Regions from separate parts of the Tatumella sp. UCD-D_suzukii genome, predicted to be linked through region 2. Evidence: predicted binding sites of a transcription regulator. Region 2 holds the regulator's gene; each other region holds the start of a gene.
What was found. The regulator PurR, encoded in region 2, represses purine synthesis genes. The targets are predictions, from matches to a motif close to CANGCAAACGTTTGCNTG.
Positions count from the first base shown of each region.

Region 1: purM (phosphoribosylformylglycinamidine cyclo-ligase) is a predicted target of PurR. The motif match lies at 1,665-1,682, and genes of this name have one in related genera.
Region 3: guaD (guanine deaminase) is a predicted target of PurR. The motif match lies at 1,835-1,852, and genes of this name have one in related genera.
Region 4: glyA (serine hydroxymethyltransferase) is a predicted target of PurR. The motif match lies at 1,382-1,399, and genes of this name have one in related genera.

Region 1 is NZ_JFJX01000064.1:93,404-97,237, forward strand. Features, by position in the region: gene uraA (uracil permease) at 1-634, opposite strand, end outside; gene upp (uracil phosphoribosyltransferase) at 876-1,502, opposite strand; gene purM (phosphoribosylformylglycinamidine cyclo-ligase) at 1,745-2,785, shown strand; gene purN (phosphoribosylglycinamide formyltransferase) at 2,785-3,435, shown strand; gene ppk1 (polyphosphate kinase 1) at 3,599-3,834, shown strand, end outside.
Region 2 is NZ_JFJX01000012.1:252,576-256,409, forward strand. Features, by position in the region: gene punC (purine nucleoside transporter PunC) at 1-575, opposite strand, end outside; gene punR (DNA-binding transcriptional activator PunR) at 681-1,583, shown strand; gene purR (HTH-type transcriptional repressor PurR) at 1,593-2,618, opposite strand; gene CG67_RS18775 (YnhF family membrane protein) at 2,890-2,979, shown strand; gene CG67_RS05265 (C40 family peptidase) at 3,100-3,834, opposite strand, start outside.
Region 3 is NZ_JFJX01000053.1:398,134-401,967, reverse strand. Features, by position in the region: gene xdhA (xanthine dehydrogenase small subunit) at 1-322, opposite strand, end outside; gene guaD (guanine deaminase) at 306-1,649, opposite strand; gene ydfG (bifunctional NADP-dependent 3-hydroxy acid dehydrogenase/3-hydroxypropionate dehydrogenase YdfG) at 2,069-2,818, shown strand; gene CG67_RS11785 (DUF1283 family protein) at 2,951-3,295, shown strand; gene CG67_RS11780 (DUF1161 domain-containing protein) at 3,338-3,601, shown strand; gene bioD (dethiobiotin synthase) at 3,647-3,834, opposite strand, start outside.
Region 4 is NZ_JFJX01000064.1:172,034-175,867, reverse strand. Features, by position in the region: gene hmpA (NO-inducible flavohemoprotein) at 1-1,185, opposite strand, end outside; gene glyA (serine hydroxymethyltransferase) at 1,513-2,766, shown strand; gene suhB (inositol-1-monophosphatase) at 3,310-3,834, opposite strand, start outside.

The DNA.
Region 1 (3,834 bases), on a different contig from region 2:
AGGGGGCTTGCTCTACCGCAGACCAGTTCACCATGCCCAGGAACGAAGCCAATACATAGCCGGCGACGACGCCAATCAGGATCGGGATAATTGCCAGGAAGCCCCGGAACAGAATTGAGCCGAACACCGTGACACCGAGTGTGACCAGCGAAACCAGCACCGTTTTATTATCCATCAGAGCGCCGTTCGCCGGTAATAAACCGGCCATACCGGCAGCAACACTGGCCAGTTCTAAACCGATAATGGCAATAATCGCCCCCATGGCAGCGGGAGGAAACATCACATTCAGCCAGCCCGTCCCGGCTTTTTTGACGATTAACGCCACCAGACAAAATAAGACCCCGCACAGAATAAAGCCGCCCAGCGCCAGGTCATATCCCTGAGGCAGCAGCAGTAAAACGGGGGAAATAAACGCAAAGCTGGACCCCAGATATGCCGGGATTTTTCCTTTACAGATGAACAGATACAGTAAGGTACCCAGCCCATTGAATAATAAAATAGTCGCCGGGTTCACGTGAAACAATATCGGTACCAGCACCGTCGCCCCGAACATGGCAAACAAATGCTGCAGACTCAGCGGAATCGTCTGCAGTAGCGGTGGTCTTTCATTCACTTCTATCGTACGCCGTGTCATTTCTTCATCCCCTTAATTTTTATTTTTACCGGACATAAAAAAACCGACATCACGTCGGTCAGAACAAATAAACTTTTACCGGCAGCTTCCGGCGAAAAAAAAGATGCAGCCACTGCGGGCCAGAGGCGCCGAAGTGCCCCCCGATACCATACCGGCCCCGTCCCGTTCATCAGAACCCGACGGTGCCCGCCCCTTCCGGGGGCAGAAAGCGTTACCCTGCCCATGCCCCGCACTCCCGGACTTACTTCGTCCCGAAGATTTTATCGCCTGCATCGCCGAGTCCCGGAATAATGTATCCGTGTTCATTCAGGCCCTGATCGATGGACGCGGTATACAGCTCAACATCCGGATGCGCTTTTTCCAATGCCTCAATCCCTTCAGGAGCTGCCACCAGCACCAGAACTTTAATGGATTCACAGCCAGACTGCTTCAGCAGATCGATAGTGGCAATCATGGAACCCCCGGTCGCCAGCATCGGATCAACCACCAGCGCCATACGTTCTTCGATATTGGACACCAGCTTCTGGAAGTAAGGCACAGGCTCAAGGGTTTTTTCGTCACGATAAACCCCTACCACACTGATCCTGGCACTCGGGATATGTTCCAGCACCCCGTCCATCATTCCCAGCCCTGCCCGCAGGATAGGAACCACCGTGATTTTTTTACCTTTAATCTGGTCAATCTCTACCGGGCCATTCCAGCCTTCAATCGTCACGACCTCCGTTTCCAGACCCGCCGTCGCTTCATAGGTCAGCAGACTTGCGACTTCAGAGGCTAATTCACGAAAACGTTTAGTGCTGACATCATGTTCACGCATCAGGCCTAACTTATGTCTGACCAGGGGGTGTCTGACTTCCACGATCTTCATTATTCTTCTCCCGGAACGCATTGAGCTAAAAAAAAATCGTCGGATTATATCGTTTTTTACGAAAATCGGATACTGACTTAATCAAAATCTGAGTCACAGATTTTTAAAAAAAACAAAATCACCGATCGGTTTTACGAACAGAGAGGAGAGGTGAACAACAGACTCGCAAACGTTTGCCTGCACTGCTAGAATAGCCGCGCTCTATTAAAACCACCAACCGCAATTCGCGTGGGGAATCTGCAGTGACCGACAAAACGACTCTCAGTTATAAAGATGCCGGTGTTGATATTGATGCCGGTAATACTCTGGTTGACCGAATTAAAGGGGTTGTAAAAAAAACCCGCCGCCCGGAAGTGATGGGAGGCCTCGGAGGCTTTGGTGCACTTTGTGCTTTACCGCAAAAATACCGCGAGCCAATCCTGGTTTCAGGTACTGATGGTGTAGGAACGAAATTGCGTCTGGCAATGGACCTGAAACGTCATGACCATATCGGGGTTGACCTGGTCGCCATGTGTGTCAACGACCTGGTGGTTCAGGGGGCTGAGCCCTTATTTTTCCTGGATTACTACGCCACCGGTAAGCTGGATGTCGATACTGCTGCTGCCGTGATCACCGGCATCGCCGAGGGTTGTTCGCAGTCAGGATGTGCACTCGTCGGCGGTGAAACCGCTGAAATGCCGGGTATGTACCACGGTGAAGATTACGATGTCGCTGGTTTCTGTGTCGGAGTGGTGGAAAAGTCAGAAATCATTGATGGCAGTAAAGTCAGTGAAGGTGATGTATTACTGGCCCTGGGGTCAAGCGGTCCGCACTCAAACGGATATTCTCTGGTCCGTAAAATTCTGGAAGTCAGCCAGACCGACCCGGTTGTGCAACAACTGGAGGGTAAATCTCTGGCCGATCATCTGCTGGAACCGACCCGCATTTACGTCAAAAATATTCTCAGCCTGATTGAACAGGTTGACGTGCATGCGATAGCCCACCTGACCGGCGGCGGATTCTGGGAAAATATCCCACGTGTATTGCCTGAAAATACCTGTGCTGTAATTGATGAATCCAGCTGGCAATGGCCGGCCGTATTTACCTGGTTACAGCAGGCCGGTAATGTCAGTCGCCATGAAATGTATCGCACCTTTAACTGTGGTGTCGGTATGGTTATCGCGTTGAGCCCGGCGAATGCCGATAAAGCACTGCAACTCCTGCAGGATGCCGGTGAGAACGCGTGGAAGATCGGGGTGATTGAATCCGCGGAGTCTTCTGCTGAGCAGGTCATTATCAAGTGATGAAAAAGCTGGTTATCCTGATCTCAGGAACCGGCAGTAACCTGCAGGCAATTATTCATGCCTGCAGGTCAGGTCTGCTGGCGGCAGAGATTTCCGCCGTCGTCAGTAACAAGGCCAGCGCAGGCGGCCTTGATTATGCCCGCCAGGCCGGTATCCCAGCCCTGTCACTTGACCCGTCCGCTTTTGCTGACCGTCAGCAATTTGATCGACAGATGATGGCCGAAATTGATAACTTTCATCCGGATCTGGTCGTACTGGCCGGTTATATGCGCATTTTAAGTCCGGAGTTTGTTGCACGTTATGCCGGACGGATGATTAACGTCCACCCTTCTCTTCTGCCGGCGTATCCCGGGTTACATACCCATCGCCAGGTACTGGAGAACGGTGACAGCGAACATGGGTCTTCTGTGCATTTTGTCACCGAGGAACTGGATGGCGGACCGGTTATCCTGCAATCAAGGATCCCCGTTTCAGGGGATGAAACGGAACAACAGTTACAGGCCCGGGTCAAAGCCGAAGAGCACACCCTGTATCCGCGGGTGATCCGCTGGTTCCTTGAGGGCCGTCTGGCACTGCGTGATAATCAGGCCTGGCTGGATAATACCCCTCTTCCGCCCGGCGGTTACTGTCCGGAACACGCCTATCGTTAATCTCTCTGCGCTGCCTTCCGGCAGCGTAATTCTTTTAATCTCCCGGCAAACCTCTGATCGTCCCCGAAGGAAACTGACCACTATTGGACATTTCTGCCATATTCTCGCCATAATGTGACGAGACACTGGGGCCGGAGTTCTGTCAGAGTGATACGGAGTCGTAATGGGTCAGGAAAAACTGTACATAGAGAAAGAATTAAGCTGGTTATCCTTTAATGAACGGGTACTGCAGGAAGCGGCGGATAAACTGAACCCGTTAATTGAGCGTATGCGCTTTCTGGGGATTTATTCCAGCAATCTGGATGAGTTTTATAAAGTCCGCTTTGCTGATCTTAAACGCCGTATTCTGATTGGTGAGGAACAAGGTTCCGTCACTGTGCCGCGCCATTTGCTGAAAAA
Region 2 (3,834 bases):
CCCGGGGGGGTGACGGAGGTGCGTGAGGCTGCCGGCACAAACAGGGTTGAAGCCATTAAAGCGACGGTGATCAACGTTAGCACCAGAAAAACCGAACGCCAGTGATAATGTGCCAGCAGCCAGGAGCCCAGCAACGGGGCCAGTGCCGGTGACAGTGCGACCAGGGGCATGATGGTGGCAAAAATCTTCTGACTACGTGAAGCCGGATAATGGTCCAGCACCAGTGACTGCCAACTGACGGCGGCGGCACAGACACCGATGGCCTGGATAAAACGCAGGGCCAGTAACATCACCGGAGATGTCACCCATAGCATGGCCAGGCAACTGGCCGCGAAAATTCCCAGCCCGCACAGTAATACCGGTTTCCGTCCTGTCACATCAGACAGGGGGCCCCACAGCAACTGACCGCAGGCAAAACCGGCCAGAAACAGGCTCAGGCTGGCGCTGATCACCCCGGCGCTGGTGCCCAGGTCCTGTTTCATTGCACCAAAGGCAGGTAAATACATATCCGTAGCCAGAAAGCCCAGCATACTGAGTAAGGCCAGATAAATTAAAAACAACACCGGATGCCTCATGACATCTCCTCTGATAAAAATTTCGCGCAAAGTGTAAAAGGGTGCATTGCTTGTTGTGAATCGGTAATATTTGAGATTAACGTTTAAAAAATTTGAAAGGTCATTATGTGGTCTGAATATGCACTCGAAGTCGTCGATGCGGTATCAAGGAATGGCAGCTTCAGTGCAGCGGCCAGAGAGCTTCATCGCGTGCCTTCGGCGATCAGTTATACGGTCAGGCAGCTTGAGGAGTGGCTGGCGGTGCCTTTATTTGAGCGTCAGCACCGGGACGTCGTTCTCACTCCGGCAGGTGAACATTTTGTCCGTGAAAGCCGCGGGGTTATCAAAAAAATGCAATCCACCCGTCGGCAATGTCAGCAACTGGCGAATGGCTGGCGGGGGCAGGTAAGCATTGCCGTGGACAGGATTGTTAAACGACAACGTATGCAGCAACTGGTGACCGATTTTTATCGTCATTTCTCTGATATCGAACTGCACATCAGTGAAGAAGTCTTTAACGGGGTATGGGATGCGCTGGCTGATGGCAGGGTGGACATGGCTATCGGTGCAACCCGGGCCGTGCCGGTGACCGGGCGTTTTGATTTCCGTGATATGGGCCACCTGAACTGGCGGTGCATTGTCAGTGCCGACCACCCTCTGGCTAACGGCGGCCCGCCGGGAGAGGAGAGGTTACGTGCCTGGCCCTCACTGATGCTGGAAGATACCTCCCGGGCATTGCCACGACGTATCACCTGGTCGCTGGATAACCAGCGGCGTATGCCGGTGCCGGACTGGCAGACCGGGCTCGACTGCGTGAGGGCCGGGTTATGTGTAGCCATGGTACCTGGCCACCTGGCCAGGCCACTGCTATCCCGGGGGGAAGTCAGGGAATTACAGTTACCTGCACCGTTTCCGGAAAGCCCCTGTTGTGTCAGTTGGGCCGGGGAGCGGAGTTCACCGGCCCTGCGGTGGATTCTGGACTACCTCGGGGATACCGACACACTGAACCAGGAATGGCTGAGGGAATAAAAGGTGTGCTTAACGACGATAATCGACAAAAGGACCATCAATCACCGAGCGACGTTCAATCAGTCGCGGGTTCACCTCAATGGTTTGGGGTTCATCGCGTTTATTGACGATACGATCCAGCAACATTTCCAGGGCTTTTTCACCCAGTTCACGTTTAGGCTGGTGAATAGTGGTCAGCGCCGGGCTGAAGTAACGTGAATTACGTACGTTGTCATAGCCGATCACTGATATATCCTGCGGTACGCGTAATCCCTGTTCGTCAGCCGCACAAATGGCACCCATAGCCATAATATCGCCACCGCAGAACACGGCGGTAGGCAGTTGCGGTTGCGAAAGCAACTGCTGCATCGCCTGATAGCCGGACTCCGGTTCGAAATCACCCTGTACCAGCCATTCATCACGCAGGGTGATACCGGCTTCCTGTAACGCTTTCAAAAAGCCTGACAGGCGTCCGCCGCCGGTGTTGCGTTCCATCTGGCCCGGGATACAGCCGATATCACGATGGCCACGTTCTATCAGGTAGCGTCCGGCCATATATCCGCCCCGGAAGGCATTATCCAGGATGGTGTCGGTAAAGTCCCCACGGGAAACTCCCCAGTCCATAACGACCATCGGAATATTACGGTTCTGTTCCAGCATATCCAGCAGATCCTGTGGGTATTCTGCACACATAACCAGCAGACCATCGACACGCTTTTGTGCCATCATCGACAGATAGGCACGCTGTTTTTTCAGATCATTATCGGCATTGCCGAGGATCAGGGTATAACCGTGCTCAAAGCATTTCTTTTCGATAACTTCGATGATCTCTGCAAAATAAGGAGCTTCCAGAGAGGTCGACAGCAATCCTATGGTCCGGGTGTTATTCACTTTCAGACTTCTGGCGACGGCACTCGGGGAATAATGCAATTCATTAATTGCCTCCCGGACGGCCTTACAGGTGTCTTCCGCAACAAAGCGGGTCTGATTAATGACATGTGAAACAGTGGTGGTGGAAACCCCTGCTCGCTTCGCCACGTCTTTAATAGTTGCCATTCAATTCTTACTCCGGGTTTATCATTATTCTGTGCTGGCTGAGTTAATCGTTTGCGTTTACCCTGACTCCGGCAATCGTTCGTAGTGTAGGGGGGACGATTTACCTGTGACGGGACGATAATAGCGCTTGAAATTTCAGCACGCATCATCGTTGCGCAACGAAGGGCGGCAATTCTAGCAAGGTCAGGACAATAAAACGAGATTTTTGCGCAACAGTGTGGTAATTATAATAATATCCATACAGTTATTGTGCTTATGAGAAGGGGGACGCATTGATACTGATCTTAAACTGGCACTGACCACCACGATTGTTGCTTTATTGATGATTTCTGCATTCAGTTTTACAGCAATTCTGCATTAACCGGGGTCTCCCGGCTTGCGGGAGTGCAGTGCTGTCCCGCAACAGATAATAAAAAAGCCTGAACACTGTTCAGGCTTTTTTATGCTTTCGGCCCGGGAAGGGGCAGTAGCCTGTACTCTCTTAACGAACGGTACTCGGGGTCATTACCCGGCGGGCACCGATGTAGTGGCTCTGCCAGTATTCGTTGCTCAGGGCACTGATTTGAATATCTTTGCCGGTGCGGGGGGACTGAATAAATTTCCCGTCACCCAGGTAGACTCCCACATGGTCAGCTTTTTCACGGCCATGAATATGGAAGAAGACCAGGTCACCTTTTTCCAGCTGATTACGTTTAACCGGTGCGGCATCACGCAGGTGGAACATTTCGTTAGCGGTGCGCGGAATTCTGTAATTCACCAGATCTTTATAGGCGTAGTAGACAAGCCCGCTGCAATCAAAACCGGTGTAGGGCGAAGAACCTCCCCATTGGTACGGTTTCCCTAATTGGTCCATCAGCTTAATCATCGCGATTTTTCGGGCTTTCTGGTAACGCTGACGGTGTGTACTGCTCATACGTATCGCGGTCAGTTTCTCTGACGGGCGAGCGGTCGATTTACGGGCAAGGGGGCGATGATGTCCGTAAATTTTCTTTTCAGTACGATGATGCTCCGGGGTGCGGTGTTTTTCTTCGCGGGAAGGTCGTTCTTTTAACTTACGGTGGCTGGCTAAGGCTTTTACACGGTGGCTTAGGGGCTGACGTGTTTTATGCCGTGAACTGGTGGCTTTCACCGGTCTGCGCTTTCTGCGCATATCTTCGGTGACATTTTTCCTTGTCGCTTTGTGATGAGAGACATTAATAGCAGAACGTGGCGCGGC
Region 3 (3,834 bases), on a different contig from region 2:
AGAAACCGCACTGAGAGGCATGGTTATCGACCATGGCCTGCTGTACCGGATGCAGATGCTGTCCCTCCTGCAGGTCTTCCACCGTGATCAATTGTTTACCGTGTAAGGCACTGACCAGTGTCAGGCAACTGTTCACCGTCTCATAGTGCAGCTTATCCTCTTCCAGTGACGCCACCACCACCGTACAGGCACCGCAGTCACCGGAGGCACATCCCTCTTTGGTGCCGCAACGCTGTTTTTCTTCCCGCAGGTAATTCAGTACCGTCATATTCGGGTCAAGATGACTGACCGTGATCAGCTGCTGATTAAGCAAAAATTGCATGGTCATTCTCCTCTGTCTCTCCCTGTGTCCATACACATTCGCCGTTTACCCAGGTATGCGTGATATTGCGCTCGTCACCCAACGTCATCAGTACAAAAAGCTTATCGAGGATATCGGTACTTCCGGAACAACGCAGTTTTTGTAGCGGTGTGGCCGTCAGGTCAACCACAATAAAGTCAGCTTCTTTACCCGGTGCGAAATTACCGATAACGCTATCCAGGTCCAGGGCATGAGCACCGCCAAGCGTGGCATGATAAAAAGCCTCGCAGGCATTCAGTTTATAACTCTGCAATTGCTGCACCTTATAGGCATCCCCCAGTGTACGGAGAAGACTGAAACTGGTACCGGCACCCACATCTGTCCCTATCCCGACCGGGATCTTCCTCGCCTTCGCTGCAGACAGCTTAAACAAACCACTGCCGAGGAACAGATTGGACGACGGACAAAAGGCGACAGAGGAGCCGGTCTGCTGAAGACACGTCCATTCCTTATCCTGCAAATGAATACAATGTGCAAAGACGCTGCGTTTACCCGTCAGCTGATAGTGGTCATACACGCCGAGGTAATTGTCATGTTCCGGGAAGAGTTCACTGACCCACTCAATTTCCCGTAAATTTTCACTCAGATGGGTCTGCATCCAGGCATCCGGATATTCACGGCGTAATACACCGGCCTGTTCCAGTAATGCCGGTGAGGAGGTGGGAACAAATCTCGGGGTAATGGCGTAACCCAGCCGCCCTTTACCGTGCCACCGCTCAATCAACTGCCGGGTCTGTCGGGCGCTTTCCGCCGGGTCTTCCAGTAACGCCTCGGGCACATGCCTGTCCATCATCACTTTCCCGGCAATAATGCGCATGGCATACTTCTGTGCTTCACGAAAGAGCGCATCCACGGACTGAGGATGCACAGACGCAAAGACCAGCGCAGTAGTAGTACCATGGCTGAACAGCTGACGGATAAAGAATGCGGCCATCGCACTGGCATATTCACTGTCGCCATACTTGCTTTCCACCGGGAAGGTATACTTTTCCAGCCATTCCAGTAACTGCTCACCATAAGCAGCAATCATCTCTGTCTGCGGAAAATGAATATGGGTGTCGATGAACCCGGGCAGGATCAACCGTCCCTGGTAATCAGTGAATTCACAGCCTTCCGGCACATTGTTACCGTCATCCCAGGGGGTCAGCGAAACGACCTTTCCGTCGGCAATTAATAACAGTCCGTCGGGCAGATAACGAAACTGCCCGGCGATTTCATCACTGTGGTGTGCCACTCCCGCATAGTGTATAAATGCAGCACGGAACCCCTGCAGGCGTTTCTTTGACATCATAGCTCCCCGTCTCCTTTCCGATCTCTGTCCCGAAATCTGCTGATCACGTATCAGTGGTATGACAGGAAGTTTGCAAGTAACGTGCCAGAGAGGATTTTTTTAAATTAGTCTTTTATTTTCAATACGTTAAATAATTTCCCCCGGGTTATTACTGATGTGCGGGTTTTACCGGGCTGTCCGGAAAGGTAATCGTTTGCTTTTTGATGGCAACCGATTGTCCTGATAATTATTCCCGGTTGGAAACTGCTGCTCACGAAAACCCTGCCCTGCTATAGTGCAGAGAGATCACATATGCACAATGGAGGGGCGTCGCGGCTCCCCGGGGCCCGTGACCATTGATAAGGTATAGGCATGGGTCAGTTTTCAATGCTATGTTTATGGCATATCTCAGGAAAAATAACAGGACATAAAACACTATGATTATTTTGGTAACAGGTGCGACAGCAGGATTCGGGGAAGCTATTACCCGCCGTTTTATCGCGAACGGGCATAAAGTCATTGCCACCGGACGCCGGGCCGATCGCCTGCAGCAACTGAAGCTCACTCATGGCGACAGTCTGTATCCGTTACAACTGGATGTTCGCGACAAGGACGCTATCGATCGGGCGCTGAGCGAATTACCGGAAGCATGGCAGGCTATCGATATCCTGGTTAATAATGCCGGGCTGGCACTGGGGATAGAACCGGCACAGAATGCCAGCACTGATGACTGGGAGACCATGATAGATACCAATGCTAAAGGACTGGTGTTTATGACCCGTGCCGTGTTACCGGCCATGGTCGCCCGCAATAAAGGCCATGTGATTAATATCGGCTCAACCGCCGGTAACTGGCCTTATCAGGGCGGCAACGTCTACGGAGCCACCAAAGCCTTTGTGCGCCAGTTCAGCCTTAATCTGCGGACAGATCTGCAGGGTACCGCGGTTCGTGTCACCAATATCGAGCCAGGCCTGGTGGGAGGCACTGAGTTTTCAAATGTCCGCTTTAAAGGCGATGACAGTAAAGCCAGCTCCGTGTATGACGGTACGCAGCCGCTGACTGCCGAAGATGTTACCGAATCCGTTTACTGGGTATCGACGCTGCCTGCCCATGTCAATATTAATACCCTGGAAATGATGCCGGTCTGCCAGGCGTACGGCGGTCTGAAAGTCATGAAAAATGTCTGATGCCGCCGCCGCCCCTGCCACGGTGCCCTCACCGGACACATGGCTGGCAGGAAAAGCCGTTCAAATGTTATACTGATAGTCGCAGGTACAGCTAAGGCCGGCTGTCCGTCATTGAGAATAAAGGAACTCAATATGAAAAAGACCTCTGTGATTTTACCGGTAGTTCTGTGTGCGGTGATGGGTTGCGGAACACTGGCAGCAGTACCTGCCGTCCGGGCGGCGACACAGCACATTGTTATTGATAACGGCGACAATGCGCTGACAAAAGAAGAAGCGCGTGAGCGCCAGCAGCAGTGGGATGATACCCGCTCACTGCGGCATAAAGTAAATCGCAGGGTTGAGAAAGAGTTTGATAAAGCTGATAACGCTTTTGATACCCGTGATAAATGTGAGCAGAGTGCAAATCTCAATGCTTACTGGGAGCCGAATACCCTGCGCTGCCTTGACCGGCGCACAGGACGTCCGATAACTCCCTGATGATAATAACAATTGCGTCTTTACAAAGAAAAGGAACCACATATGAAACGTAAAATCTTATGGGCCGGTGCCCTGCTGATTGCCTGTCCTTTGCTGGCTCAGGCATCTTGCGAGTCGGTAAAAGCCGATATCAGTAAAAAGATCATTGCTAACGGTGTACCTGAGACCGGCTTCAGCCTGGATATCGTACCAAGCGATCAGGCCGATCAGAAAGGTGGCCTGGTGGTCGGGCATTGCCAGAACGACAGCCAGAAAATTGTCTACAAGCGTCTGAGCGACAGCAACAGTCCGTCTTCTGCCGGCTAATCCCGGGTACAGGAGCAGGCACCCTGCTCCTGTCTGTTCCCGGCGTTAACTCTCGAATATCGCCTCTTCCGCCCGTGACAGATCCAGAAACTTCGTCAAGTCACGTTGCTCTGCTCTGGGCAGATACGGAATTTCCCCCAGCAAAGGAGCACCAATCTGTTTTTTCAGCACTTCAATAATACTGGCATATTCTGCCAGCCCCGGGTTGATACGGTTCGCTACCCACCCGTAAA
Region 4 (3,834 bases), on a different contig from region 2:
GAGATCTTTGTGCGGGCCAAACAGTTCATAATGAATATGCGACTGACTGACGCCTGCTTCAGTTAACTGATGGATAACAGACTGCATAAAACCTGTCGGGCCACAGACAAAGTAGTGGCACCGCGGGTCATCGAGCGCGCTACCTGCCTGTGTAATATTGATCAGGCCTGAAAGGTGGTGGTCGTCTGCCATCGCGTTGTCGGGTTGTTTGTACCAGATAACCTCATGGAAATCATTCAGGGTCGATCCCAGTTGTGTGACTTCTTCACTGAATGCATGTTCTGCACGATTGTGTGCGGCATGCCACCAGTTAACCCGGGCGGTATACTGTTGTTCAGCCAGCGCATGCAGCATGGCCAGTAATGGTGTCTGGCCGGACCCCGCAGAAATGAGCGTGATCGGCGCCGGAAACAGCGAACTGTCCAGCAGGAAATCGCCCGCCGGTGCGGAAAGCGCAACCCGGTCGCCGCATTTTGCCCGGCTATGTAACCATCCGGAGACCTTACCTTCCGGCTGACGACGGACCGCGATACGATAGCTTTTACCGTCCGGAGTCCGGGTCAGTGAATACTGCCGGATCTGGCGGTGGGTAAACCCTTCCGGTTTAAGATACAGCGCGACAAATTGCCCGGCTGTAAATTCTGAAACGGGCTGACCATCTTCCGGTGTCAGTACGAAGCTCTTAATAACCTCGCTTTCCTGCTTAATCTCACTGATCACAAAATCGCGGGTTCCGCGCCAGCCGCCGGAGAGGTGTTCATGCTGCGCGTAAATCTGCTCTTCACGGTTGATAAAGATATCGGCCAGGACACCGTAGGCTTTCGCCCAGGCCGCCAGAACCTCGTCGCCAGGATCCAGCAGCTCCCGGATGGTGCCTAATAAATGTTCACCGACAATGGCATATTGTTCCGGCTGAATCGACAGGCTGACATGTTTCTGGGCAATTTTTTCGACGGCGGGGAGCAGGGCTTCCGGGGTATCCAGATGGCTTCCGTAAGCACACAGTGCATTAAACAAGGCTTCCGGCTGACGGCCGCTGGCCTGGTTGCTCATATTAAAGACATCTTTCAGTTCCGGATTATGACTCAGCATACGCTGATAAAAATGTTGAGTGACTGCCGGGCCAGCTGCAGCGATTGCCGGAAGAGTTTCTCTGACCAGTGCAATAGTTTTGGCATCAAGCATTTGTTATTCCTTTACGGGATGATAATAACATGTATTTTAAATGCATGTTATTCCCTGTTACCCGTAAAGTAAACAGGGGTATTTGTTTTTTTCTTGTTATACGTGACTGCAATATGAAATTCATCGTGATCGCAGATGAAAAAATATCAGTTAAAAAAGCACTTTCATTTCAGCAGCTAAGCCGTATGTCGCCGGTATGCCAATCGTTTGCGTAAAAAGAGTGTATTCCGGCTACCGTCCTCCCGGAAAAGAGTTTACACTGTGGGCCGTTACCCGCCGATGGGTGTTAAATTGCCGTTTTTAAGTTAGCTGAGTCAGGAGATGCGGATGTTAAAGCGAGAGATGAACATAGCCGATTATGATGCCCCACTGTGGGAGGCGATGGAGCAGGAAAAAGTGCGTCAGGAAGAGCACATTGAATTAATTGCTTCAGAAAACTACACCAGCCCACGCGTAATGCAGGCTCAGGGTTCACAGCTCACCAACAAATATGCAGAAGGGTATCCTGGTAAGCGTTATTACGGCGGATGTGAATACGTCGATATCGTCGAGCAATTAGCCATCGACCGTGCGAAAGAGTTGTTTGGTGCAGATTACGCTAACGTTCAGCCGCACAGTGGCTCACAGGCTAACTTTGCTGTGTATACCGCACTGTTGCAGCCGGGCGATACCATTCTGGGGATGAATCTGGCGCATGGTGGCCACCTGACACACGGTTCTCCGGTGAACCTGTCCGGTAAACTGTATAACGTCGTCCCTTACGGTATCGATGACAGCGGCAAGATCGATTATGAAGAACTGGCTGAACTGGCGAAGACGCATAAGCCTAAAATGATTGTCGGTGGTTTCTCTGCATATTCCGGCGTTTGTGACTGGGCTAAAATGCGTGAAATTGCAGACAGCATTGGTGCATGGCTGTTTGTTGATATGGCTCACGTCGCAGGTCTGGTGGCCGCCGATGTCTATCCGAACCCGGTTCCGCATGCACATATCGTCACCACGACTACCCATAAAACCCTGGCAGGCCCGCGCGGCGGACTGATCCTGGCGAAAGGGGGTGATGAAGACCTGTATAAGAAACTGAACTCAGCCGTCTTCCCTGGCGGTCAGGGTGGCCCTCTGATGCACGTGATCGCGGGTAAAGCGGTCGCTCTGAAAGAAGCGATGGAGCCGGAATTTAAAGCTTATCAGCAGCAGGTTGCTGTTAACGCTAAAGCCATGGTCGAAGTCCTGCTGGCCCGTGGCTACAACATCGTTTCCGGGGGGACCCATAACCACCTGTTCCTGCTGGATCTGGTCGACAAAAATTTGACCGGTAAAGAAGCCGATGCAGCGTTAGGCCGTGCAAATATCACTGTTAACAAAAACAGCGTCCCTAACGATCCGAAGAGCCCGTTTGTCACTTCCGGTATCCGTATCGGTACCCCTTCAGTGACCCGTCGTGGTTTCAACGAAGCTGACGTGCGTGAGCTGGCTGGCTGGATTGCTGATATTCTGGACAATATCAATGATGAAGCCACTATCGAGCGCGTGAAAGGTAAAGTACTGGAAATCTGTGCCCGTCTGCCGGTCTATGCCTGAGACGACTAACGCCGGTCAGACCGGCGTCTGAACAGAGAAAGGCGGCCTGAGGTCGCCTTTCTGCTTCCATACCATCCTATTCAGCGAAGCGTGATGGCGTTGTCTCTGCAAACCCTGCCTGCCATATCCCTGCACTGATTCCGGTGTCTCAGAATATCCTGATTATCCGACCCTCCGGTATTTCCGACGATACATTCTTGTGAAGTGACGCCAGGCCATTATACTCCGCTGACTTTCCTGCAGAATTTTGAAATAACAGAGCGGCTTTTACGTTGACCGGTCAACGTATGTTCCTGCACGCTTTTGGTGGAAATTCAGGGACGCAGCATTGCGGGCTTTGCCTGAGTGCTGCCAGGGTGATTGTCACCGCGGTACAAGGGAGAGGTCGTCTGCCAGTGAGGAAACACCAGGGATAAGGAATGCCTGAGACAGTAAAGGAATAACCGCGTGGGGAGGCCGATGCCTGCGAAAAATGCAATGGCGGAAGGGCACTGCGGAAATCCGTCGGGATCTCCCCGGGCACGGCGGCCCGGGGAGGGGAGCTTAGCGTTTTAACGCTTCGCTTAATTCATCACGCATGGAAGCCAGAATTGCGCGAACGACACGCGGGTTACCGGCAACGAGATTACCTGATTGCAGGTAACCGTGACCGCCGGTAAAGTCGGTGACCAGGCCGCCCGCTTCACGGACCAGCAGTTCGCCGCCAGCAAAATCCCATGGCTTCAGGCCGATTTCGAAATAACCATCGGTACGACCGGCTGCAACATAGGCCAGATCCAGTGCTGCTGAACCGGTACGACGGAAGTCAGCACACTGAGTAAACAGTTTGCTTACGACATTGATGAAAGGCACGGAATGTTGTTTTGCTTTAAACGGGAAACCGGTAGCCAGAATAGCACCGTCCAGATCACGTGCAGTGCTGCTACGTAAACGGTAACCGTTCAACTGTGCGCCCTGACCGCGCGCGGCACTGAACAGTTCATTGCGCATCGGGTCATAGACCACGGCAACTTCGGTACGGCCTTTAACGCGTACGGCGATAGACACTGCAAAGTGAGGGAAACGCTT